One region of the Desulfomicrobium norvegicum genome, then DNA from elsewhere that is predicted to be linked to it. Evidence: predicted binding sites of a transcription regulator. Region 1 holds the regulator's gene; each other region holds the start of a gene.
What was found. The regulator sigma-54, encoded in region 1, starts transcription at its own class of promoters, with help from an activator protein. The targets are predictions, from matches to a motif close to CTGGCACGGNNNNTGCTT.

Region 1 (5,703 bases):
TTCTCGCGGGAAGAGCAAAAGCGCACGGCGGACAGGCTGCTCGATGAACTGGGGATCACCCGCCTTGAAGGGCAGCTGGCCGCCTTTCTGTCCGGCGGAGAACGCCGCAGGCTGGAAATTGCCCGCGCCCTGATCCAGAATCCGAAATTCATCCTCCTGGACGAACCCTTCGCCGGCATCGATCCCCTGGCCGTGGACGACATCCAGGCCATCATCCGGGACCTTCGTGACAAGAACATCGGCGTGCTCATCTCCGACCACAATGTTCGCGAAACGCTCCAGATCTGCGACCGTGCATACCTTGTCCACGACGGCCGCATCATCCTGAACGGCAGCCCGGAAGAGATCGTCGCCGACCCGGGTGCGCGCAAGGTTTACCTCGGTGAAGGATTCAGCCTCTAGCGGACACGATTTTCCAAGGATTGCCAGGGCCTAAGCTTTATGGCAGATTCGTTACTGGGTAGTTTTTTAGCCTGCAATCCTCTGACACGGTGAAACCAAATCAATTATGGGCCTTGAACTCCGACAAAACCTCAAGCTGACGCAGCAGCTAGTCATGACACCGCAGCTGCAGCAGGCCATCAAGCTGCTTCAGCTCTCCAGATTCGAGCTTCTCGAAGCCGTTCAGCAGGAGCTGCTTGAGAACCCTATGCTTGAGGAGGGGGTCAAGGAAATTTCCGAGGAGCACGAAATCCAGGCTCCGGCCGAAACACGCCCGGAAGTCTCCTACGAAGACGCGGAACTGATGCGCAACGCGGACTGGGAAAACTACCTCGGCGATTTTTCAAGCACCGCCAAGCAAGTGCAGTTCAAGGAGACCGAGGCCCTGGAGGAGATGATGTCCTACGAGGCCAGGCTCTCGGGCAAGCCCTCCCTGGACGGTCATCTGCTGTGGCAGCTGTGTCTGTCCAACATCACCGAAGAAGAGGAGATGATCGGCGAGGCCATCATCGGCAACCTCGATTCCCAAGGCTACCTGATGAGCACCGCCGAGGACATCGCCTCCGAGACGCTCTCTCCCCTGGCCCTGGTGGAGTCCATGCTGCATCGTCTGCAGCGCTTCGATCCCGTGGGCGTGGCCGCGCGGTCTCCACGGGAATGCCTGCTCATCCAGCTGGAAATGCTGGGCCAGGACGATCCCATCCTGCTTTCCCTGGTGGGGGATCATCTCGAAGACATCGAGAAGCGACGCTACAAACCGCTCCTGCGCAAGTTCAAGATTCAGATGGAGGACCTCAAGGCCTATCTGGACATAATCCAGTCCCTGGACCCCATGCCGGGAGCCAGTTACGGCAGCGAGAGCACCATATATGTCAGCCCGGATGTCTTCGTGTACGAATACGAAGGGGATTTCGTCATCGTCATGAACGACGACGGCCTGCCCAAGCTGCAGCTGAGCCCCTACTACATGGACGACATGCACCTCGCGGTCAAAGGCCCGGACCGTGAATACCTGCATGACAAGATGCGCTCTGCCATGTGGCTCATGAAGAGCTTGCACCAAAGGCAAAGAACATTATACAAAGTGGTTGAAAGCATTGTCAGGTTTCAGCGGGGGTTTTTCGAACACGGCGTGACCAAGCTCAAACCGCTCATCCTCAAGGATGTGGCCGACGACATTGAAATGCACGAATCCACGGTCAGCCGGATCACCACGAACAAATACGTGGCCACCCCGCACGGCATCGTGGAACTGAAATTTTTCTTCAATTCCGCGCTGGAAATGGATGATGGAACTCAGGTCGGATCCGAATCGGTCAAGGCCATCATCAAGAAAATGGTCAGCGAGGAAGACCCGAAGCACCCCTACAGCGACGAAAAAATCGCCGCGGTGCTGAAAGAACGGCTGGACGTGAACATCGCCCGGCGAACAGTGGCCAAATATCGCGCAGTGCTGGGGATCGATTCCTCATCCAAGCGCAAACAGGTTTTTTGACATCCCGCCCTTTGGGCCGCCCCTTCCGGACGGCAAAAAGGGCTGACCCTCAACAATCGAGGAGGCTTCCATGAGGATTACCTTCAATTTCAAAAACTTCGATCCTTCCGACCATCTGCGCAAATACGCCAAAGACCGCTTCGGCAAGCTCGCCAAATTCACGGCCGGCACCCCCGACGCTGAACTGCAGGTCAATCTCGAAGTGGAGAAATTCCGGCATATCGCCGATATAGTGCTGACGGGGAAGAACGTACATATCTCCGCCCGCGAAGACAGCGAGGACATGTACTCCACCGTCGACCTCGTCTGGGACAAGCTTGAGGCCCAGATGCGCAAGGTCCGCGACAAGGACAAGAGCCGACGCAAAGGCGGCAGCGACAGCACCCGCATGGACGCCGGGAGTTTCGAGGACGACGCGGATGCAAAGCGCAAGCCGGTCATCCAAAAGACCGACGACTTCTCGCCCAAACCCATGATCGTTGAAGAAGCCGCGCTGCAGCTTGAAAGCACGGACAACGAATTCCTCGTGTTCCTCAACGCCGAAAGCGAAAGGATCAATGTCATTTACCGACGCAAAACCGGCGACTTCGGTTTGATCGACCCCGGGGTATAGGGAATGAAGCTTGCTGAATACCTGGACAAGGATTTGATCATCTCCGACCTCTCGGCCAGGACCAAAACCGAGGTCCTGGCCGAACTCGTTTCGACGCTGTCGGCCAAATATCCCGATCTTGACCCCAAACGCGTGGCCCAGGTCCTCATGGACCGGGAAATGCTCGGGACCACCGGCATCGGAGACGGCATCGCCATCCCTCATGGCAAGCTGGACAGCATCGATCAGGTTCTGGTCATCGTCGGCCGCAGCCACGAAGGCGTGGATTTTGCCAGCCTGGACCACAAGCCGGCCAGCATCTTTTTCACGGTGCTGGCTCCCTCAAGCGTGGTGGGCCTGCATTTGAAACTCCTGGCCACGGTTTCCCGCCTGCTCAAAGACGGATCGTTCCGTCAGGCCTTTGCCGACTCCCCCGGTCAGGACGGGTTGTGGCAGCTGCTGCAGACCGTCTAGCAAGAACGTATTCGGAGAACTCCCATGCAGCCTCAACCTGAACAGAAAAACGTGGTCATTGTCTCCGGCATGTCCGGTTCAGGCAAAAGCACGGCGCTCAAGGTCTTCGAAGACATGGGCTTCTTCTGCGTGGACGGACTTCCGGCGCGCATGGCTCCGGCGCTCATCGAACTGTTCTTCAACTCCTCCGCCAAAGACTACCCCGGGCTGGCCATGGGCATGGACCTGCGCCAGCCCGACTTCGTGGGTCAGTGGAAGGAAGTGCTGCTTGATGTCCAGAAGTTTTCCGTGCGGCCGACCATCCTTTTCACGGATTCTTCCAACCAGATCCTGCTGCGCAGATATGCCACCACGCGCCGTCCGCATCCTCTGGCCTCGGGCAACCTGGGACTGGAGGGGGCGCTGGAACGGGAGCGGGAAATACTGGAACCCATCCGCGCGCAGGCTGATCTGGTCATCGACACGTCGCATTATTCAGTGCACGATCTCAGACGGGTCATTCAGGACAAGTGGGAGAGCCTTTCTTCCCGCAGCCAGGGCATGCGTGTGCATCTCATCTCTTTTGGCTTCAAGTACGGGGCCCCGGCCGAGGCGGACATGGTCACGGACCTGCGCTTTCTGCCCAACCCCTATTTCGACGAGGCCCTGCGCCCCATGTCCGGAAAAGACGAAGCCATCGCCCGGTACGTGCTGGACAGCAACCCCGGGCACGAATACCTGCGTCGGCTTTTGGAATTTCTTGATTTCACCCTGCCGCTTTATGCGTCGGAAGGGCGTTACCGCCTGACCATGGCTTTCGGATGCACGGGCGGCCGCCACAGGTCCGTGGCCGTGACCGAGGCCGTTCTGGCACATCTGCGCGAACAGGGCTTCAACGTATCTGTCGAACATCGGCATTTCAGTCTTGGATAATCTTTGGAGGAGTAATGGTTGGAGTGATCGTGGTGACCCATGGCCAGTTTGGCAAATATCTGCTTGAAGCGGCCCAGACGATTTTGGGGCCGCAGGAACAGTGCGCCCACATAGCCGTGGAAGGAACCGTGGAAATGAGCGCCCTGCTTTCGGACCTCAAATACACGGTCAAGCAGATGGAAACGGGTGACGGTGTCATCATCCTGACCGACATGTTCGGCGGTACACCGTCCAACATCAGCCTGTCTCTGCTCCAGCCGGGCAAGGTCGATGTCCTGTCCGGAGCGAACCTGCCCATGCTGCTCAGGGTTCTGGGCATGCGCACCCAGGATCTGTCCAAGCTCGCCCAAGACGCCAAGAACGCGGCCATTCAAGGCATCGTTGTCGCCGGTGAAGTATTGACCCGTAAAATCACCGAGGCCTAGCCGTGATCTGGTTCCGCATCGACAACCGCCTCGTGCACGGCCAGATCATCGAAGCCTGGCTTCCGCACATCAGGGCCAAGACCCTGCTGGTCGCCAACGACGACCTCGCCGCCGACGAATTGCGGCAGGAAATCATGAGCCTGGCAGTGCCAAGCGGCATCTCCTTTATGTGCTGCCAAGTCTCGGAGGTCGCTTCGATGCTGCGCAACGTCCGCAAGAGCGATCCGGATCAGCATGTCCTGATCCTCTTTTCCGACTGCGCCGATGCCAAGGCCGCGCACATGACCGGGCTGTCCTTTTCCCTGGTCAACATCGGCAATCTGCATTACGGACCGGGCAAGGAGCAGGTGTGCGAACACATCGCCCTGGGGGCGGAAGACCGCTCCTGCCTGAAATATTTCAAAGAGCACGGCGTGGAGATCGATTTCCGCTGCGTGCCTTCGGCAACGACCAAAATCAACTTGTGATGAATACTTCTCGAACCAAATCGGCATGATCGACACTCACGATCTCATCCTGCTGGCCGGAGGAAGTTTTTTTTTGCCCTCCTGTCCCTGACCCGGGTCGCCATAGACCTCGGCTTCGTTCATCGTCCGCTTTTCGCCGCCCTGCTCTGGGCGGGACTGAGCTTCAAACTCCAGCCGGCCTTGAGCGCGGGCATTTTTTTCGAGCTGCTCTGGCTTGATCTGTTTCCGGCCGGAACCTACATTCCGCCCCAGGCCCTTCTCTCGCTGATCGCCACCCTGACCATTCTGGCCTGCCTGCCGGATGCCGACATGCGCACCACAGTGCTTGTCGTCATCGCGACCCTGCCCCTGGCCTACCTTGGCGCGTGGATCGAACAACTCTACCGCAAACGGCAGAATGCCGGCTACAACCAACTTTTGACCTGGAACCGCAAGGGCAACATAAACACCTTCGCACCGCACCGGCTCACCGCCAGGGCCCTGGCCGAAATCCTGCTGCTCAATTTTTCAGTCCTCGCGCTCTGCCTGGTGCCGCTTCTGGCCGGGTTGAAAGCAATTCAACCCTGGATTTCAGGCGGCCCGCAGCCGACCTGGACCATGCTCTGGATAGCCGCCTGCGCCGGAGCCATTCTCGCCCTGCGTGTACGCAAGGCCTACGCTCTGGCCGCCGTCAGCGTGGTCCTTGGCGTCATCTTTGGCCTGTGACCTCCAATGTTCTCTCTTGGCAGCCGCGAATAATTGTGATATTTCGCACAATGTCTTTGTTCGCCAATAAACCCTTGTAGGAGGAATACCATGTCCGTTTATGTTTTTGGTCACAAGAATCCCGATTCCGATACCGTTTGCAGCGCCATCGCGCTGGCCGACCTGAAGAGCAAGCTCGGCGTAGCCTGCACC
Region 2 (5,703 bases), on a different contig from region 1:
CAGGGAAGTGGTGGGGGAGGACAACTTCTTCCTCTTCGGACACACCGAAGAGGACGTGCATCGGCTGCATTCCGGGGGCTACGATCCCGTGCAGATCTACGAAAGCAACATCGAGCTCAAGAAGGCGCTGGACATGATCTCCACCGGATTCTTCTCGCCGGAGGCGCCAAGCCTGTTCAGACCCATTGTCGATTCGCTCCTGGCCCACGGCGACTATTATCTGGTCCTGGCCGATTACGCGAAATACGTGGCGGAGCAGGCCAGGGTCTCGAAGTGCTACGAGGACCCTGCCCTGTGGACGCGCATGTCCATCCTGAATACGGCCAACATGGGCAAGTTCTCCAGCGACCGCGCCATCATGGAGTATGCGCGGAACATCTGGAAGGTTTCGCCCCTGACATAAACTCCGGGTCGTCAGGCGCCCTGGCCGATCTCCAGAATGGAGGAAGCCCAGGCGCCTGCCTCGCGATGCAGTCGCTGCATTGTTTCTCGCTCAAGGTTCAGGTCCATGAGGATCCTGTCCGGAGCATCTTCCCCCTGGTCCTCGAACGCGAGCATGAGCGTGAGCAGCGGCATGTATTCCGTGGTGCTCTCGCCGCGCAGGGCTTTTTTCTGCGCGTCGTTCAGGGGCAGAAAGGCCAGGGCGTCGGCCATGGGAATTCCGAGGATGGCGTCGAGCAGGGAAAACATGCCCAAAAGAAACATCTCGTCGGGCTTGAAGTCCCAGTAGTCGTGACCGGCCACGGTCTGTTCCAGGAATTTTCCCCGCCACAGCGAAAGGTGCAAAAGTTCGGTCTGTTCCTCGCCCTGCGCGATGTCCGCCAGCAGCACGGCGCGCAGCCAATTGCGCACGTTGATCCAGCCCAGAAGCGCGATGGCCTGGCGGATGGAATCGATCTTGCGCATGAACCCGAAAGTCGGGGAGTTGAGATAGGTGAGCAGTCGGTAGGAAAGACTCACGTCGGCCTGGATGGTCTGGGCCAGCTGGTCCAGATCGGGTGATTCGGCTTCGATGACGCGCAGAATCTGCAGGCGCGAATTCTGGTGTGAGGACAGCTTCTTGCCCGGAATGATCTCGGCGGTCTTGAAGAAGCGCCCCTGAAAAAGGGAAACGCCCAGTTTTTGCAGTTGTTCGACCTCCTCGCGGGTGGTCACGTTGCGCACGATCACGGTCTTGGCGGCCAGGGGGATTTTTGCAAGCTCTTCGGCCATGTCCGGGGCGCCAAGACAGATCACGTCGGCCAGTTCCATGAGGGGGGGCAGGGGGGTGACCCCGGCATTCCATTCCAGGGCGATGGTGTGCCCGTCCGCCGCCATCTGCCTTAGCGCCGGGAGCAGGTCAGGATCGTTTTGAAAATCCGGACTGATCAGGATGGCGGACGACTGAGCCGGAAAGGCGTAGGGGATCTGCTTTTGAAGCTGGTCCCGGGTGTAGGAGAGGAGCATTTTCTTGTTGCGGGCCAGGATGGTGTTCAGGCCGATGTAATCACCGGCGATGACCGTGGCTCCGACGTTGGCCCGATCCGGGTCCAGAGGCTGGTCCGGGACAATGCTCGCGGTGGCCTGGATCTCGTACCCCCACACTGTCTTGGCGGCGGTGAAGATCGGATATCGAGACAGCAGATGAAGGTTGGTGGCGTTGGGAACGGCTGCGGGCATGGGCGGCTCCGGGTTGGAATTGAGGATTGCCCTGAAACTAGCAGAACACTGCACAATTTTGAACTCTTATTTGCCTGGTTCAAATCCGTGTTGACATTTATGTGCATGATTCGCGCGAGGCGGACGTCGCGGATTGCCTTGTCCCGGGAGCCATACGCGCCATGCAAGGCAGGGTGCGCCATGGCCGGGGATGGCGGCGTGGCGGGCTGTTTTGCAAAATTGTAATTTAATTCCGAATTAATTCCGGATTGCCGGGATTGCATATTTCAAAAATGTAATCTATTTACTTCTGAAATTCATGGTGCTTATATATTTCAATATGTTACGCTAATGGCATCTGAATTGCTTTATGCCTTGCAATTGTAATCACGGATCAACGTAGCAATAAAAGCATACATCAACTTGTCCTGGAGGATATCATGAACGGACTCACGGCCCGCAGGGACGCCATCAAGGCAATCACCGACTACAAACCCATGCATGCGCCCCTGAATTTCAGCGAAACTTCCCTGACGGAAATGTTTGGAAGCAACGTGTTCAACGACAAGGTCATGCGTGAACGCCTGCCGAAAACCGTCTACAAATCCCTGAAGAAGACCATCGAACTGGGCGAGAAGCTTGACGCTTCCGTGGCCGATGTTGTGGCCAACGCCATGAAGGATTGGGCCATCGAGAAGGGCGCCACCCATTTCACCCACGTCTTCTATCCCCTGACCGGCCTGACCGCCGAGAAGCACGACTCCTTCCTGACCCCCGACGGGATGGGCGGAGCAGTGGCCGAATTCAGCGGCAAGATGCTCATCCAGGGCGAGCCCGATGCCTCCAGCTTTCCTTCCGGCGGTCTGCGCGCCACCTTCGAAGCACGCGGCTACACCGCCTGGGACGTGACCAGCCCGGCCTACATCCTTGAGAACCCCAACGGAACCTTCCTGTGCATTCCCACGGCTTTCGTGTCCTGGACCGGCGAGGCACTGGACAAGAAAACTCCGCTGCTGCGTTCCATGCAGGCCCTGAACAAGCAGGCCAAGCGCGTGCTGAAGCTGTTCGGCGTCGAGACCAAGCTGCCCCTGACCAGCTACGCCGGACCCGAGCAGGAATATTTTCTCATCGACCGCAATTTCATCTTCGCGCGTCCCGACCTGCTCATCGCCGGTCGCAGCCTCTTCGGCGCCAAGCCGCCCAAGGGCCAGGAGTTCGAGGACCAGTATTTCGGCGTGACCCCGCGCCGCGTCATGTCCTTCATGATGGAAGTGGACCGCGAACTGTTCAAGCTTGGCGTGCCGGTCAAGACCCGTCACAACGAGGTGGCCCCCAGCCAGTTCGAAATCGCGCCCATCTACGAGCAGGGCAACCTGGCCACGGACCACAACCAGCTGGTCATGACCGTGCTGCGCAGCGTGGCCAAGCGTTACGGCATGGTCTGCCTGCTGCACGAAAAGCCCTTCGCCGGCATCAACGGTTCGGGCAAGCACCTCAATTATTCCATCGGCAACGATGAAGTCGGCTGCCTCTTCGATCCCGGCGACACGCCGCATGAAAACGCCCAGTTCCTGGTCTTCTGCGCCGCCGCCATCCGCGCCGTGCACAAGTACGGTCCGCTGCTGCGCGCCACCGTGGCCAGCGCCTCCAACGATCATCGTCTCGGTGCCAACGAGGCCCCGCCGGCCATCATGTCCGTGTACCTCGGCGAGCAGCTGACCGACGTCTTCGAGCAGTTCAAGAAGGGCGAGGTCAAGAGCTCCAAGAAGAAGAGCGTCATGAACATCGGCGTGGATACGCTGCCGCCCCTGCCCATGGATCCGGGCGACCGCAACCGCACCAGCCCCTTCGCCTTCACCGGCAACCGCTTCGAATTCCGCGCCGTGGGTTCCTCCATGTCCATCGCCGGTTCGCAGGTGGCCCTGAACACCATGATGTCCGAGTCCCTGGACTACATCGCAACGGAGCTCGAAAAGGCCACCGGCGGCAAGAAGACCAAGCTCAATGAAGCCGTGCAGAATCTCCTGCAGAAGATCATGGTCGAACATGATCAGGTCATTTTCAACGGCGACGGATACTCCGAGGAATGGCATCAGGAAGCCGAAAAGCGCGGCCTGGCCAACCTGAAGGCCACCCCCGATGCCCTGCCCATGCTGTCCATCCCCTCGACCATCGAGCTCTTCACCAAGTACGGCGTTCTGACCGAAGCCGAACTGCGCTCCCGCGAAGAGATCTACCTGGAGCAGTACTGCAAGACCATCGAGACCGAAGCCAACCTGATGCTGCGCATGTCCAAGACAGTCATCTTCCCGGCTTCCTTCCGCTACCAGAGCGAACTGGCCACGGCCTGCGCCAACCTCCAGGCCATCGGCAAGGAATTCGGCACCACCACGCTGGATCAGCTGACCGCCAACCTGCGCGGCATGCAGAAGGTCACCTACGAACTTGAGGCATTGCTTGAAGGCGACAAGGGCAACTCCACCCTGGAGCACGCCAACTACTTCTACAAGACCATCCTGCCCGCCATGGCCGAGGTCAGAAAGCATGCCGACCTTCTGGAAACGATCGTCGCGGACGATCTGTGGACTCTGCCCAGCTACCAGGAGATGCTCTTCATCCGTTAACCATTTTTCCGCCGAACCGGCCTGTCGAAGCGCATCCTCCCCTCGCCAGGTCTTTGCCGAAAACCGGCCGGTTCACGGAATCTTTTCAGGCTGCCTCCGGGCAGCCTTTTTTCGTTGTGTTGACGCCAGGCGCACGTGTGTCTAGATATCTGTGGCGTCTTTGCACCGAGCACGTGAGAACCCCCCATGGAAATTTTTCGCAGATGGATGAGTGCCGTTTTTTCCGACACGCAACTCGTCATCCTTTTTCTGGTGCTGGTCGTCAGCGGGGCGATTGTCCTTTCTGTGGGCAATCTGCTGGCCCCTGTCATCGCCAGCGTGGTCATCTCCTTTCTTCTGGAAGGAGTGGTGCGTTTTCTGGTCGGCTTCCGCTGGCCGCGCATGCTGGCCGTGGTGCTGGTTTTCGGGTTGTTCATGCTGTTTTTGGCGGTGATGATTCTGGCGCTGGTGCCGCTACTCGTGTCCCAGATCACGGATCTCATCGACAACATTCCCTGGATCGTCTCCAAGGCCCAGAACGCCCTCGTGCATCTGCCCCGGCAGTATCCGATCCTGACCGAGGCCCAGGTACAGACCGTGGTCGATTCCCTGACCGCCCAGTTTTCCCAGTACGGGCAGCAGGTCCTGGCTTTTTCGCTGTCCTCCGTGCGCTCCGTCTTTTCCTTCGTGGTCTACATGGTGCTCATGCCGATCATGGTCTTCTTCTTTCTTAAGGATAAGGACGTGATCCTCGATTGGCTGTGCGGCTTTCTGCCGAAGGATCACACTCTGGCCAGCACGGTCTGGCTGGACGTGAAGATGCAGGCCGGAAACTACGTGCGTGGGCGGATCTGGGAAATCTTCATTGTCTGGATCGCCACCTACGCCTGTTTTCTGTATTTCGGCCTGGACTACGCCATGCTCCTGAGCCTTCTGGTCGGCCTGTCCGTGATCATCCCGTATATCGGGGCCGTGGTCGTGACCGTGCCGGTGCTCATCATTGCCTACATCCAGTGGGGCTTTGACGCGCACTTCACCTGGGCCATGATCGTCTATTTCGTGATCCAGCTCCTGGACGCCAATCTGCTGGTGCCGTTGCTGCTGTCCGGAGCCGTCAACCTGCACCCCATCGCCTCCATCACGGCCATCCTGATTTTCGGCGGCATCTGGGGCTTCTGGGGGGTGTTCTTCGCCATCCCGCTGGCCTCGCTGGTGCAATCGGTCCTCGGAGTCTGGAAAAACCGCCGGGGCTGCCTGGTGGAAGGTTAAGAATATAGGTCCTATGGGACCTATTAAAAACAAAGAAAGTTAAGATATTAAAGGAAGAATTCATGAAAAAATACGATGTGTACGGAATGGGCAACGCCCTGGTCGACATGGAATTCGAGGTGCCCGATGCCTTTTTGGAAACCATGGGCGTGGAAAAGGGGTTCATGACCCTGGTCGATGAAGAGCGGCAGTT
Region 3 (5,703 bases), on a different contig from region 1:
CAGGAGCGGAAACCAGTTCAGGAGCACCATGCTCGCGTTGAAAGGCATCTCCGAACCGCCGTCGCCCCACAGCAGGAGCGAAGCGGCCGCACCGACGAAACCCACCGCGCCGAAAACCCTCTGGCCGGTCAGAAGCAGCACCATGAGGGTCGTGCACATCAAAAGAGCGATCATTTCATAGCTCATGGCATCACGTCTCCGTAGGTTTTGAGCATGTCCACGCCCATGAATTTGGAGATGTCCTTGATGAGACGCGACACGCATTGCAGAATCATGAGCACGATGCCCACGACCATGATGATCTTGATCGGCGAGAGCGGCGGAGCCCAGGCGGAATAGTTCTTCTGCCCGTACTCAAGGGAATAGGCGGTGCTCGATATGCCGCCGTAGAGCAGCATGCCGAGATAGAAGAGCAGGAAAAAGGACGTGAGCGCATCGATGATGGCCCGCGTCTTTGGCGACCAGGTGCTGTAGAGCACGTCCATGCGCACGTGCCCGCGCAGAATGACCGAATAGCCCCCACCAAGAAGGTAGTAGGCGGCCATGGTGAACTGCGCCATCTCCACGGCCCAGACCACGGGAGAGTTGAGCATGCTTCGTGAAAACGACGCATAAAGAAGAATGAACATCATCACGAACATCAGATACATGGCCACCTTGCCGACCAGACGGTTCAAGGCGTCCACGTATTTCGTATATGTCACCAATGCTTTGAACACAGGGCACCTCGCAAAGGATTATGGCTGATCCCAGAGCGGCGGCCCTTCAGAGCGCACCGGGGGAATCGGTCCCCGAATCCGGGGAGCGGGAAAGGCCCGGCTCCATCGGGAGCCGGGCAGGTTCATTTCCGATCGGGGGGTTGCTGTCGCGTCAGGCGTAACGGTAGGGCTTGCCCGCCTTTTTCATGGTCTCGGTGTAATCCTTGAGGATCTGGACAACCTTTGCACAGCGGGGGCTGGTGGCCGCGATCTCGTCCCAGTACTTGATGGCTTCCGCCTCGACCTGGGCCCATTCCTCCTCGGGAATGGTGGTCAGCTCAAGCTTTCCGCCCTTGGTGCGGTAGTGTGCCTCTCCCCACCAGTACCAATGCTGACGGTAGTAATTGGAGCTGTCCATGGTGACCTTGAAGAGAGTCTTCAGATGCTCGGGAACCTGTTCCCACTTGTCGGAATTGGCGAAATAGGAACCGACCCAGGCACCGTTTATGTTATTGGTCAGATAGTATTTCGTCACATCGGCCCAGCCCACGGTGTAGTCCTCGGTGATTCCCGACCAGGCGATGCCGTCCAGCTCTCCAGTCTGCAGGGCCACCTCGACGTCTTCCCAAGGCAGGGTCACCGGCACCACGCCGAAACGCTGCATGAACTTGCCGCCGGTGGGAAAGGTGAAGACCCGCTTGCCCTTCAGGTCGGCAAGGGAGCGGATGGGCTGTTTGGTGGCGAAGTTGCACGGGTCCCAGGCGCCGGCGCCAAGCCAGGTCACGCCCTTGACTTCGCTGTAGGCCTCCTGCCAGATTTCGTTCAATCCGTAATGGTTGAAAAGGGTGGGCACATCGAGGGAGTAGCGCGTGGCAAAGGGAAAGTAGGCGGCGAAGACGGCCACATCGACGGGCGCGGCGATGGAGTCGTCGTCGCTCTGCACGGCGTCGATGGTTCCGCGCTGCATGGCCCTGAACAGTTCGGGCGTGGGCACGAGCTGGTCCGCGTTATAGAGTTCGATGACCATGTCGCCGCTTGCGATCTTGTTGAATGCGTCGATCTGCGGCTTGATGACATGCTCGGCCAGGGCAGGTCCGGCATAGGTCTGAAGACGCCAGCGGATAGGCGTTTTTTTGGACGCGTGCACAAAAGGCGCGTTGACCACGGTTGATGCCGCAGCGGCCGTGGCTCCAAGGCCAGCCATTTTGACGAAATCTCTTCTTTTCATGAGTCCTGCTCCGTGTTGACCGTTTCTGTATAAAAACCAAAAATTATCGCTTTTTTGGCGTTCCATGAATGGCTTTCCATTCTCATGACGCTTGCGTCAGCGCATGTCCCTGCTGACAAACCTGAAAAAAGCAATAACTCGGCCAATACTTTTCAATTTTGAATTTAACTCATGATTACGCTAAGTAATGACTTATTAATCTATCAAAAAACTCGTATTTCCAGAATAAATGTCGTATTTTTTGCCCAATTGAGTCACATTTCAAGATGTTATTTTACAAAATTGAATAAAATTGTCATACACGCTCTTTGCGCACCAACTCGGGACACCCGAAACTGGTTCGAGAGGAACCGAAAACAAGCGCCAAAACATCCCTCCCCGCCCTTTGAAAAAAAAATCCTTTCGGAATCGCACAACATTTTCACTTGTGACCAAAAATTATCCATTTTTGTAATTAATAATTTTCGGAATTGACCCGTACCGCCCACGAATACCTGCGAAACCGATCGGTTCCGAGCAGCGCATACCCTTTTTTCATGGACAAAAGTTGCGCCATTGGGCATCAGCCGTATGACACAAAGTCCGGTCTTTCACCTCTCGCGGACCGGGTGCGGACCGAACGCAAAGCGCACCGTGCCTGCCTGAATCCTCTGGCATGCATACTGCTAATACCGGTCTGGCCCTTCTCCACACAATCTTGAAACACGAGGACACAAATGAAACGTACCCTGTTCCTGGCCGTGCTCGGCCTGGCATTGTTCATGGGCAGCACGGCCATGGCCGAAAAAATCAAGGTCGCGGGCATTTACACCCAGCCCATCCAGCAGAAATGGGACGCGACCCTGCACAAGGCTCTTTTAAAGGCCGAAGCGGCCGGTGAAATCGAATATGTCTGGAGCGAAAAAGTCTCCAATACCGACTACATCCGTGTCCTGCGCGAATACTCCGAAGCCGGCGTGCAACTCATCGTGGGCGAGGCCTTCGGCATCTCCCGCGACGTGCGCAAGGTGGCCAAGGATTACCCGAACGTGGCCTATCTCATGGGTGACACCTTCGGTCCCGACGGCGCAAATCTGTCCGTCTTCGACAACTACATCCACGAGCCCTGCTACCTCATGGGCATGATCGCGGGTTCCATGAGCAAATCGGGCAAGATCGGCATGGTCGGCGGCTACCCCATCGGTGAAGTGAACCGCCTCTTTCACGCCTTCATGGCCGGCGCCAAGGCCGTCAATCCGGCCGTCCAGTTCAAGGTCTCCTTCATCGGCTCCTGGTACGATCCGCCAAAAGCCAAGGAATTTGCCTACGCCCAGGTCGAGTCCGGCGTGGACGTGCTCTACGCCGAGCGCTCCGGAGTGGTCGATGCCGCCCGCGAAAAGGGCATCATCGCCTTCGGCAACGTCAATGACATGAACAAGGAAGAAAACGGCCAGGGCGTGGTCGTGACCTCCGCCCTGTGGCACATGGAAGCGGCCCTGAACCACGCCATCGAGCGGGTCAAGGCCGGAACCTTCGCCGCCGAGGACTATCGGGAATGGACCATGATGGCCAAGGGCGGAGCCTCCCTGGCGCCCCTCCACGACTTCGAGGACAAGGTCCCCGCCGACGTCAAGGCCAAGATCGCCGAGACCGAAGCCGCCATCAAGGCCGGAACCCTGGTCATCGAAATCAACGACGACGAACCCAAATCCACCTTCTGATCCCAAGGGGGCCGAAACCGTTCGGCCCCCTTTTCCCGGCAATCATGTCCATCACACCTTTGCTGAAACTTTCCGGCATAACCAAGAATTTCGGTGCGCTCAAAGCCAACGACGACATCTCCCTGACCCTGGCCCAAGGCGAAATGCTGGCCCTGCTCGGAGAAAACGGCGCAGGCAAGACCACCCTCATGTCCATCCTCTTCGGACACTACGTGGCCGACGCCGGCAACGTGGAAGTGCAGGGCAAACCCCTGCCCCCTGGATCGCCCCGGGCCGCGCTCGAAGCGGGCGTGGGCATGGTCCACCAGCACTTCACCCTGGCCGGAAACATGACCGTGCTCGAAAACATCATGCTCGGCACAGAATCCCTGTGGGGGCTGCGCCGGGGTTCGGCACGCGCCCTGGCCAAGCTGGGGTCGCTCATGGACCGCTTCAGACTGCACGTAAATCCGCACGCCTTGGTACGCGGCCTGTCCGTGGGCGAACGGCAACGGGTCGAAATCCTGAAGGTCATGTACCGGGACGCACGCATCCTCATCCTCGACGAACCCACTGCCGTGCTCACCCCGCAGGAAAGCGACCATCTCTTCGCCACCCTGCGCGGTCTCGTCGAGCAAGGGCTGAGCGTCATCTTCATCACCCACAAGCTGCGCGAAGTCATGGCCGCCAGCGACCGCTGCGTGGTGCTGCGCCATGGTCGCGTGGTGCTTGAGACTCCCACCGGACAGACCTGCGCCGAGGAACTGGCCAAGGCCATGGTCGGAGCCAACATCCCGAAGGCCACACGCAGCAAGCTCACGCCCGGCGAGGAGGTCCTTTTTCTGGACCGCGTCCGCGCCGACGCCCCGGACCGCAGACCTGGCCTGTGCGAACTGTGCCTTTCCGTGAAGGCCCACGAAGTCCTCGGCATCGCGGGCGTCTCCGGAAACGGCCAGGCGCTTCTGGCGGACCTCTTGTCCGGCCTTGTCGCCCCGAGCGGGGGCAGCGTGGTGCTGCGCGGGCAGACCGTGAGCCGCCCAAGCCCGGCGGCCATGATCCGAGCCGGCGTCGGCCGCGTGCCCGACGACCGCACCGGGACGGGCCTGGTTGCGGACATGACGGTCATGGAAAACCTGTCCACGGAGATCTACCGCCTGCCCGGTTTCTCCAGGCGCGGCATGCTCAACTTCAAGGCCCTGTCGTCCCGGGCCGCGCAGCTCATGGAGGTCTTCGACATCCGCTGCTCTGGCAAGGACGCCCCGGTGCGCAAACTTTCCGGCGGGAACATGCAAAAACTCATCCTGGCCCGGATCCTGTCGCAGGGGCCCCACCTCATCCTGGCCAACCAGCCGACCTGGGGCCTTGATGTCGGGGCCACGGCCGCCGTGCACCAGCATCTTCTGGACGCCGCCCGGCGCGGGGCCGGAGTAGTCCTCATTTCCGAGGACCTGGACGAACTCTTCCAACTCTCCGACCGCATCCAGGTCATGTACCAGGGCCGTCTTTCCCCTCCGGAAAACACGGCCACCGTGGACCGGGCCAAGCTCGGACTCATGATGAGCGGCCAAACCTTCGACCACAGGGGGTTCGCATGAGATTCGAACCCCGCGAATCAGTAACCCTCGGCTGGCAAGTCGGCGCGCCGCTCCTGGCCGTGCTCGGTTCCATGCTGCTCTGCTCCGGACTCATCCTCTGGGCCGGAGCGGACCCCTTGAGCGCATGGCGGCTCCTCATCAAAGGGGCCATGGGTTCAACCTTCGCCCTGACCGAGACCCTGACCCGCGCCACCCCGCTCATCTTCACCGGCCTTGCCGCGGCCGTGGCCTTCAGGGCCAAGCTCTGGAACATCGGCGGCGAAGGCCAGTTCTATGTCGGGGCCTGCATGGCCACCTGGCTCGGAACGGGGATAATCACCCTGCCCGCCTGGCTCATGATCCCCTTTCTCTTCCTGTCCGGTGCCCTGGCCGGAGGCCTGTTCCTGCTCATCCCGACCTGGCTCAAGACGCACCTCAAGGCCGACGAGGTGGTCACCACCCTGCTCCTCAATTTCGTGGTCCTGCTGGTCGTCAACTGGCTGGTTTTCGGCCCCTGGAAAGAC
Region 4 (5,703 bases), on a different contig from region 1:
GAGCTGGGCCATCTCGACCTGCAGCTTTCCTTCGCGAGTCTGGGCGTGCTGGGCGAAAATGTCGAGAATGAGCTGGGTGCGGTCCAGAACCTTGCGCTCGGTGATCTGGCTCAGGTTGCGCTGCTGCGTGGGGGTCAGCTCCTGATCGAAGACCAGGGTCGCGGCATTCTTCTGCAAGGCCAGGACTTCCAGCTCGGCAAGCTTGCCCCGGCCGAGGATGAGCTTGGGATTGACCCGGGTCACCCGCTGCACGACCTGCCCCACCACTTCCAGTCCGGCCGTATCCGCCAGCTCCGCCAGTTCCGCCAGGGATCGCTCCTGCGCGCCCCTGGACTCCGAAGCCACGCTGACCAGTATGGCCGAGCCCTCACGGGCCGCGGCGGCCACGCTTTGGCCCGTGCGCGCAAGCTCGTCCTCCAGGGCCTTGACGTTCGCTCCGAAATCAAAATCCACATCATCCCAGATCATGGCCGGGTGAATCTGATAGGGCAGCTCGTCGGTGTTCGGAGGCAGGATGTGGGCGATCTGGCAGGTTCTGGGAGCCCCGTCGGAAGACACCGTCAGCACGCTGATGGCGTCAAGACGCAAAAAGACCATGTCCATGAGGTCTTCCTGGGTCAGCAGGGACGAATCGAGATGGGTGTGCAGGAGGCGCAGGCCGGAAAGCCGGGAGTCGGCCTGACGATGGCGCGACAGCTCGGGGATCAGGATGCCGTCCTGCTCTCCGACCAGTACCATGACCGGCACGCCCTTGCGGTTTATGAGCACGCCGATCTGACGGCTGACGCCCCTGCTCAGGATGGCCAGCTCCCGGGCCTGGTCGGGGGTGAACCCGCCCTGGTCGGGAAAGCGTCTGTTGTAGAGCCGGGAAATGGCCGTGATCTGGCTGGGTTTGAGGCCGGTCAGGTTGCCGAGTGGTTTTGATGCTATGGTGTTCTCTCCGTGGCCGGTGTGAGCCGGCCGGGCCGCTCCGTCAGGAGCGGCTCAGGTACTCGGTGATCATGCGGTCGTATTCCGAAGTCAGGGCAAAGGTCGCCACGGCCATGCGCTTGCGGAAGTCCAGGGACAGGGAACCGCCGTTGCTCTTCATCTCCTGCATGCATTCGGCATAGTAGGACGGATCAGGAATGACGGCCACGGAATGAAAGTTCTTGGCCGAGGCGCGCAGCATGGTCGGTCCGCCGATGTCGATCTGTTCCACGGCCTGCTTGTCTTCCAGGGTCTGGCGCACGGCTTCGGCAAAATTGTAGAGATTGACGCAGATCAGATCGAAGGGAGACAGCCGAAGGTCCTTCAGGGTCTGCATATGGGTGGAATCGTCCTTGTCGGCCAGGATTCCGGCGTGCACGTGCGGATGCAGGGTCTTGACCCGGCCGCCCAGAATCTCCGGAAAACCGGTCACGTCGCTAACGGAACGGACTTTGAGGCCCGCCTGGACGAGCTTCTTGCGGGTGCCCCCGGTGGAAACGAGCTCCACTCCCTGCTCTTGCAGAAAACGGGCAAAGTCATCAAGGCCTGATTTATCTGTGACGCTCAGGATGGCCCGGCGAATCGGCAACATGTTCATGGTGTCCCCCTCTCAAAAGAATGTTCGCCGTGCACTGCCACCTTTGATCGCAATATGCAATAACACAGGCAGGCCGAATCCCGGATCGCCGGGATTGGGCCTGCCTTGAGGGAGGGGAACGAAAACGTTCTAAAGCTGGGCCAGAAGTTCGTTCGCCGACGCGTTGCCGGGGTCCAACTCCAAAAGCCGATGCAGATGCGCCTTGGCCTCGTCCTTGCGGCCGCAGGACACAAGGCAACCGCTCAAGGCATAGCGGACTTCGCTCTTGCCCGGATTGATCTCCAGATGCAGCTCAAGGGGGGCGATGGCCTCTGCGGTGCGCCCGAGCACATGCGAAACCTGAACCAGTCCGAAAAGAGCGACGATGTTTTCAGGATTGAGCCCGAGGGCCTTCTGATACAGCTCGAACGCCTTGTCTTCCTGACCCTGCTGGGCGCTGATGAGCGCTATCCCGGCAATGGACTTGTCCGAAGATGCGATATCGTCGGCCTTTTGATACATGGTCAAGGCCTGATTCAGGTCCCCGCGCTGCACCGCAATGGTCGCCAGGCCCAGATACGGATCCGGGTGGACGCCGTTGCTGCTTGCGGCTTTCTGGTAATAACTCTCGGCCTTGTCCAATTCACCCATGAAAAGATAACATTCGCCAAGTTCCTTGTTGATTTCATAATCCAGATGCGAACTCATGGTTCCTCCTCCTTGTCGGCAAATCTAGTATGCGTTGACTGTCTGCCAACGGCTTAGCAACTTTGGTGCCACACCTCTCACCACTCAGCAAAACTTCTCCCCGAACATGCCTCTCTCCTGACAACATGATGATTTTAAATATCATATTGCCTTCTGCGCAATCTGGAATGGTCATTGCAAACCAGACCTCGTCAGCATCCCGGCTCTGTCTCAAGATGAAAAACAAAAGCCGGTATGACAAGGGGTTATCGAATGAAAAGCTTGTTTCCCGATCACATTGATCTGACGGCCAAGGTCATGGATTTTCAGCTGCAGCGTCAAAACATCGTCAGCACCAACCTGGCGAACATCAACACGCCCGGCTACAAGGCCCGCACTCTGGAGTTTGAAAAAGACCTCCAGGCCGCCCTCGGCCTTTCCGAGACCGGAGCCGTGGCCCGCACGCATCCGGACCACTTCCCTCTCGCCTTCGCCGCCGACTCGGCCGAGGCCAGCGTGACCAAATCCTTGACGCCGCGAGTAGTGCAGGGCGTGGACAACGTGGACCTGGACAAGGAGATGGCCGCCATGGCCAAGAACAACCTCCTTTACAACACGCTTGCGACGGTGATGCAGAAAAGCCTCACCGGCCTGAAGCAAACCATCGCTGACGGAGGCAAATAATGGACTTCATGACCGCCATCGATGTCGGGGCGTCCGCGCTCAAGGCCGAACGCACCCATTTGAACGTCATCTCCATGAACCTGGCCAACGCCAAGACGACCAGAACCGCGGACGGCGGACCGTACCGCCGCAAGGAAGTCGTTTTCAAGGAAACCGAAGTGCAGAGCCCCTTCTCCAAGGCCATGAACTCGGCCCTGGATCAGGACGTCAAAGGGGTCAGGGTCGAATCGGTCCAGAACGACCGGCGGCCGCTCAAGCAGGTCTACGAGCCGGGGCACCCGGACGCCGACGAGGAAGGCTACGTCAGCTATCCGGACATCAACGTGGTGGAGGAGATGACCAACATGCTCTCGGCCATGCGCGCCTACGAGGCCAACGTTTCAACCATAACCACGTCCAAGAGCATGTTTTCCAAGGCCCTTGAAATCGGACGTTAGCCCGGACCATGACCCGGACCGGATAAAGTAGCAGACACAGACAAGGAGAAATTCCATGGCGGTATCACCCTTGGCCATCAAGGCCTATTCGGCGGCAAGCGAGCTTTTGAGCAACCCCAAAAGCATCGACGCCAAGAACACGTCCACCAAGGAAGCAACCCAGTCCTTTGCCCAGACCATCGAAGAGTCCCTGGCCAAGGTCAATGAAATGCAGGGGGAAAAATCGCTCATGATCCAGGATTTTGTCTCGGGCAAAAACCAGAACGTGCATGAGCTCATGATCACCCTGCAAAAGGCCGGACTGGCCATGGACATGACCTCCGCCGTCCGCAACAAGGTCATGCAGGCTTATCAGGAAATAATGCGCATCCAGTTCTGATTCTAATACACGCGAGGATTCACCATGCCCCCCTTTCTGCAAAGCACCCTGGCCAAGGCCACGGACTTCTGGACCGATAAATCCCTGGCCCAGCGCATCCTCCTCGGAGGATTGCTGGTCTCGCTCCTGATCGCGTTCTTCGCCATGATCTTCTGGATGAACAAGGTCGACTACAGGGTCCTGTACAGCAATCTGTATCAGGAAGACGCGTCCAGCGTGGTGAGCTACCTGCAAAAGGAAAAAATCCCCTACCGGATCACCGATTCCGGAACCACCATCATGGTTCCAGGGGACATGGTCTACGAAGCGCGGCTCAAACTTGCCGGCGAAGGCTCCCTGCATGGTCAGGGCATCGGCTTCGAGCTCTTCGACGAGAACAAGATCGGCCAAACCAACTTCGTGCAGGGCATCAACTACCAGCGCGCCCTCCAGGGCGAGCTGTCCCGCACCATCTCCGAGCTTTCCGAGGTGGAGAGCGCCCGCGTGCACCTGGTGCTGCCCAACAAGAGCCTCTTCGTCGAGGAACAGGCCCCGCCCTCCGCGGCCATCATGCTCAAGCTCAAGGGCGGCCGCAGCCTGGGAGCGCAGCAAGTGCAGGCCATCGTCAACCTCGTCTCCACCAGCGTCGAGGGCATGACCACCGAACACATCACCCTTGCCGACAGCCGGGGCAAGATCCTCTATGAACCCAAGGCGGACACGGATTTCACGGGTTTGAGCTCGACCCAGCTTGAATATCAGATGAGCATGCAGCGCAGCCTGGAGCAGCGCATCGAACAGCTTCTGGTGCCCATCGTCGGCCCCGGACGCGTCATCGCCCGCGTCAATGCCGATCTCGACTTCGATCGCACGACCATCCGCAAGGAAATCTTCGACCCCAAGTCCGCCGTGGTCAGGAGCGAGATCAGAAACGAAGAGGAAAGCAAGGGTTCGGCCAATGTCGACGGCGGCACCCCCGATCCCAATTACCAGGGCGAGAACGACGGCATGGCCTCCGGCACGGCGCAGGAAAGCACCCGCACTTCCTCCACCACGAATTTCGACATCAACAAGGAAGAGCAGCAGATCATCTCCCAGGTCGGGAGCATCAAGCGTTTAAGCGTTGCCGTTCTCGTCGACGGCAAGTACACTCAGCAGCAGGACGGGACGTACGCCTTCGAGCCGCTCAATGCCGAGCAGATGGAACAAATCCGCCAGCTCAGCCAGCGCGCCGTCGGCTTCGACGACACCCGCGGCGACGCCATCGAGGTCTCCTCGATCTCCTTTGGCGAGCCCATGGGAGCCGAACAGGCCCCGCTTCTGGATGTGGCCTCGCGCTACTTCCAGCTTCTGGGCAAGCCGCTCCTGAACACACTCATCATCCTCCTGTTCCTGCTCTTCGTGGCGCGCCCCGTGGTCCTGGCCCTGATCCGCCCGAAGGTCGAAAAGCCCACCGTGCAGACGTCCGACGAACTGGGCGCGGCCCAGGAACTCATGGCTCTGACCGAAGGATTGAACGAAGAGGACATGGCGGCCGTGGACGCCGTCAAACGTATCGAAAACGCCAAGCACCTCGCACAGCAGCTTGTCGAGCAGAACATGGATCAGGCCGTCATGATCATGCGCCAATGGATGACTCAGGGAGAAGCATAAGTGGCAGCACCTACTGGAAAACTGACCGGGCCGCAGAAGACGGCCATCCTTATCCTGGCCCTTGGCGACGCGTTTGCCTCCGAGGTCTTCAAGAAGTTCGAACGCGCCGAGATCACGGCCGTATCACGGGCCATGGCCAAGCTCGATACCGTGAACAAGGAACAGGCCGAGGAAGTGCTGAAGGAGTTCAACCAGGCCATGACCATCGGCAAGGAGATGCTCTACGGCGGCCCGGAACAGGTGCGCAAGATGATTTCCTCGAACCTCGATTCCGACACGGCGCGCTACATCCTGGACGAGCTTGATTTCGATTCCGGGCCCGTGCCCTTCAAGGAGCT

Region 2: BMZ24_RS18600 (glutamine synthetase III family protein) is a predicted target of sigma-54. The motif match lies at 1,990-2,007, and genes of this name have one in related genera.
Region 3: BMZ24_RS05975 (BMP family protein) is a predicted target of sigma-54. The motif match lies at 2,577-2,594, and genes of this name have one in related genera.
Region 4: flgB (flagellar basal body rod protein FlgB) is a predicted target of sigma-54. The motif match lies at 2,417-2,434, and genes of this name have one in related genera.

What each region holds. Positions count from the first base shown of each region.
Region 1 is NZ_FOTO01000023.1:3,907-9,609, reverse strand. Features, by position in the region: gene lptB (LPS export ABC transporter ATP-binding protein) at 1-402, shown strand, start outside; gene rpoN (RNA polymerase factor sigma-54) at 509-1,936, shown strand; gene hpf (ribosome hibernation-promoting factor, HPF/YfiA family) at 2,007-2,549, shown strand; gene BMZ24_RS18885 (PTS sugar transporter subunit IIA) at 2,553-3,002, shown strand; gene rapZ (RNase adapter RapZ) at 3,027-3,914, shown strand; gene BMZ24_RS18875 (PTS sugar transporter subunit IIA) at 3,929-4,339, shown strand; gene BMZ24_RS18870 (PTS sugar transporter subunit IIB) at 4,342-4,806, shown strand; gene BMZ24_RS18865 (hypothetical protein) at 4,987-5,511, shown strand; gene BMZ24_RS18860 (manganese-dependent inorganic pyrophosphatase) at 5,602-5,703, shown strand, end outside.
Region 2 is NZ_FOTO01000021.1:1,955-7,657, reverse strand. Features, by position in the region: gene BMZ24_RS18610 (glycogen/starch/alpha-glucan phosphorylase) at 1-403, shown strand, start outside; gene BMZ24_RS18605 (EAL and HDOD domain-containing protein) at 415-1,659, opposite strand; gene BMZ24_RS18600 (glutamine synthetase III family protein) at 2,079-4,262, shown strand; gene BMZ24_RS18595 (AI-2E family transporter) at 4,470-5,510, shown strand; gene BMZ24_RS18590 (adenosine kinase) at 5,573-5,703, shown strand, end outside.
Region 3 is NZ_FOTO01000003.1:34,116-39,818, reverse strand. Features, by position in the region: gene BMZ24_RS05990 (TRAP transporter large permease) at 1-186, opposite strand, end outside; gene BMZ24_RS05985 (TRAP transporter small permease subunit) at 183-719, opposite strand; gene BMZ24_RS05980 (TRAP transporter substrate-binding protein) at 871-1,926, opposite strand; gene BMZ24_RS05975 (BMP family protein) at 2,643-3,626, shown strand; gene BMZ24_RS05970 (ABC transporter ATP-binding protein) at 3,671-5,200, shown strand; gene BMZ24_RS05965 (ABC transporter permease) at 5,197-5,703, shown strand, end outside.
Region 4 is NZ_FOTO01000002.1:74,562-80,264, forward strand. Features, by position in the region: gene hflX (GTPase HflX) at 1-930, opposite strand, end outside; gene BMZ24_RS04350 (IMP cyclohydrolase) at 974-1,567, opposite strand; gene BMZ24_RS04355 (tetratricopeptide repeat protein) at 1,697-2,254, opposite strand; gene flgB (flagellar basal body rod protein FlgB) at 2,507-2,917, shown strand; gene flgC (flagellar basal body rod protein FlgC) at 2,917-3,354, shown strand; gene fliE (flagellar hook-basal body complex protein FliE) at 3,410-3,733, shown strand; gene fliF (flagellar basal-body MS-ring/collar protein FliF) at 3,758-5,365, shown strand; gene fliG (flagellar motor switch protein FliG) at 5,366-5,703, shown strand, end outside.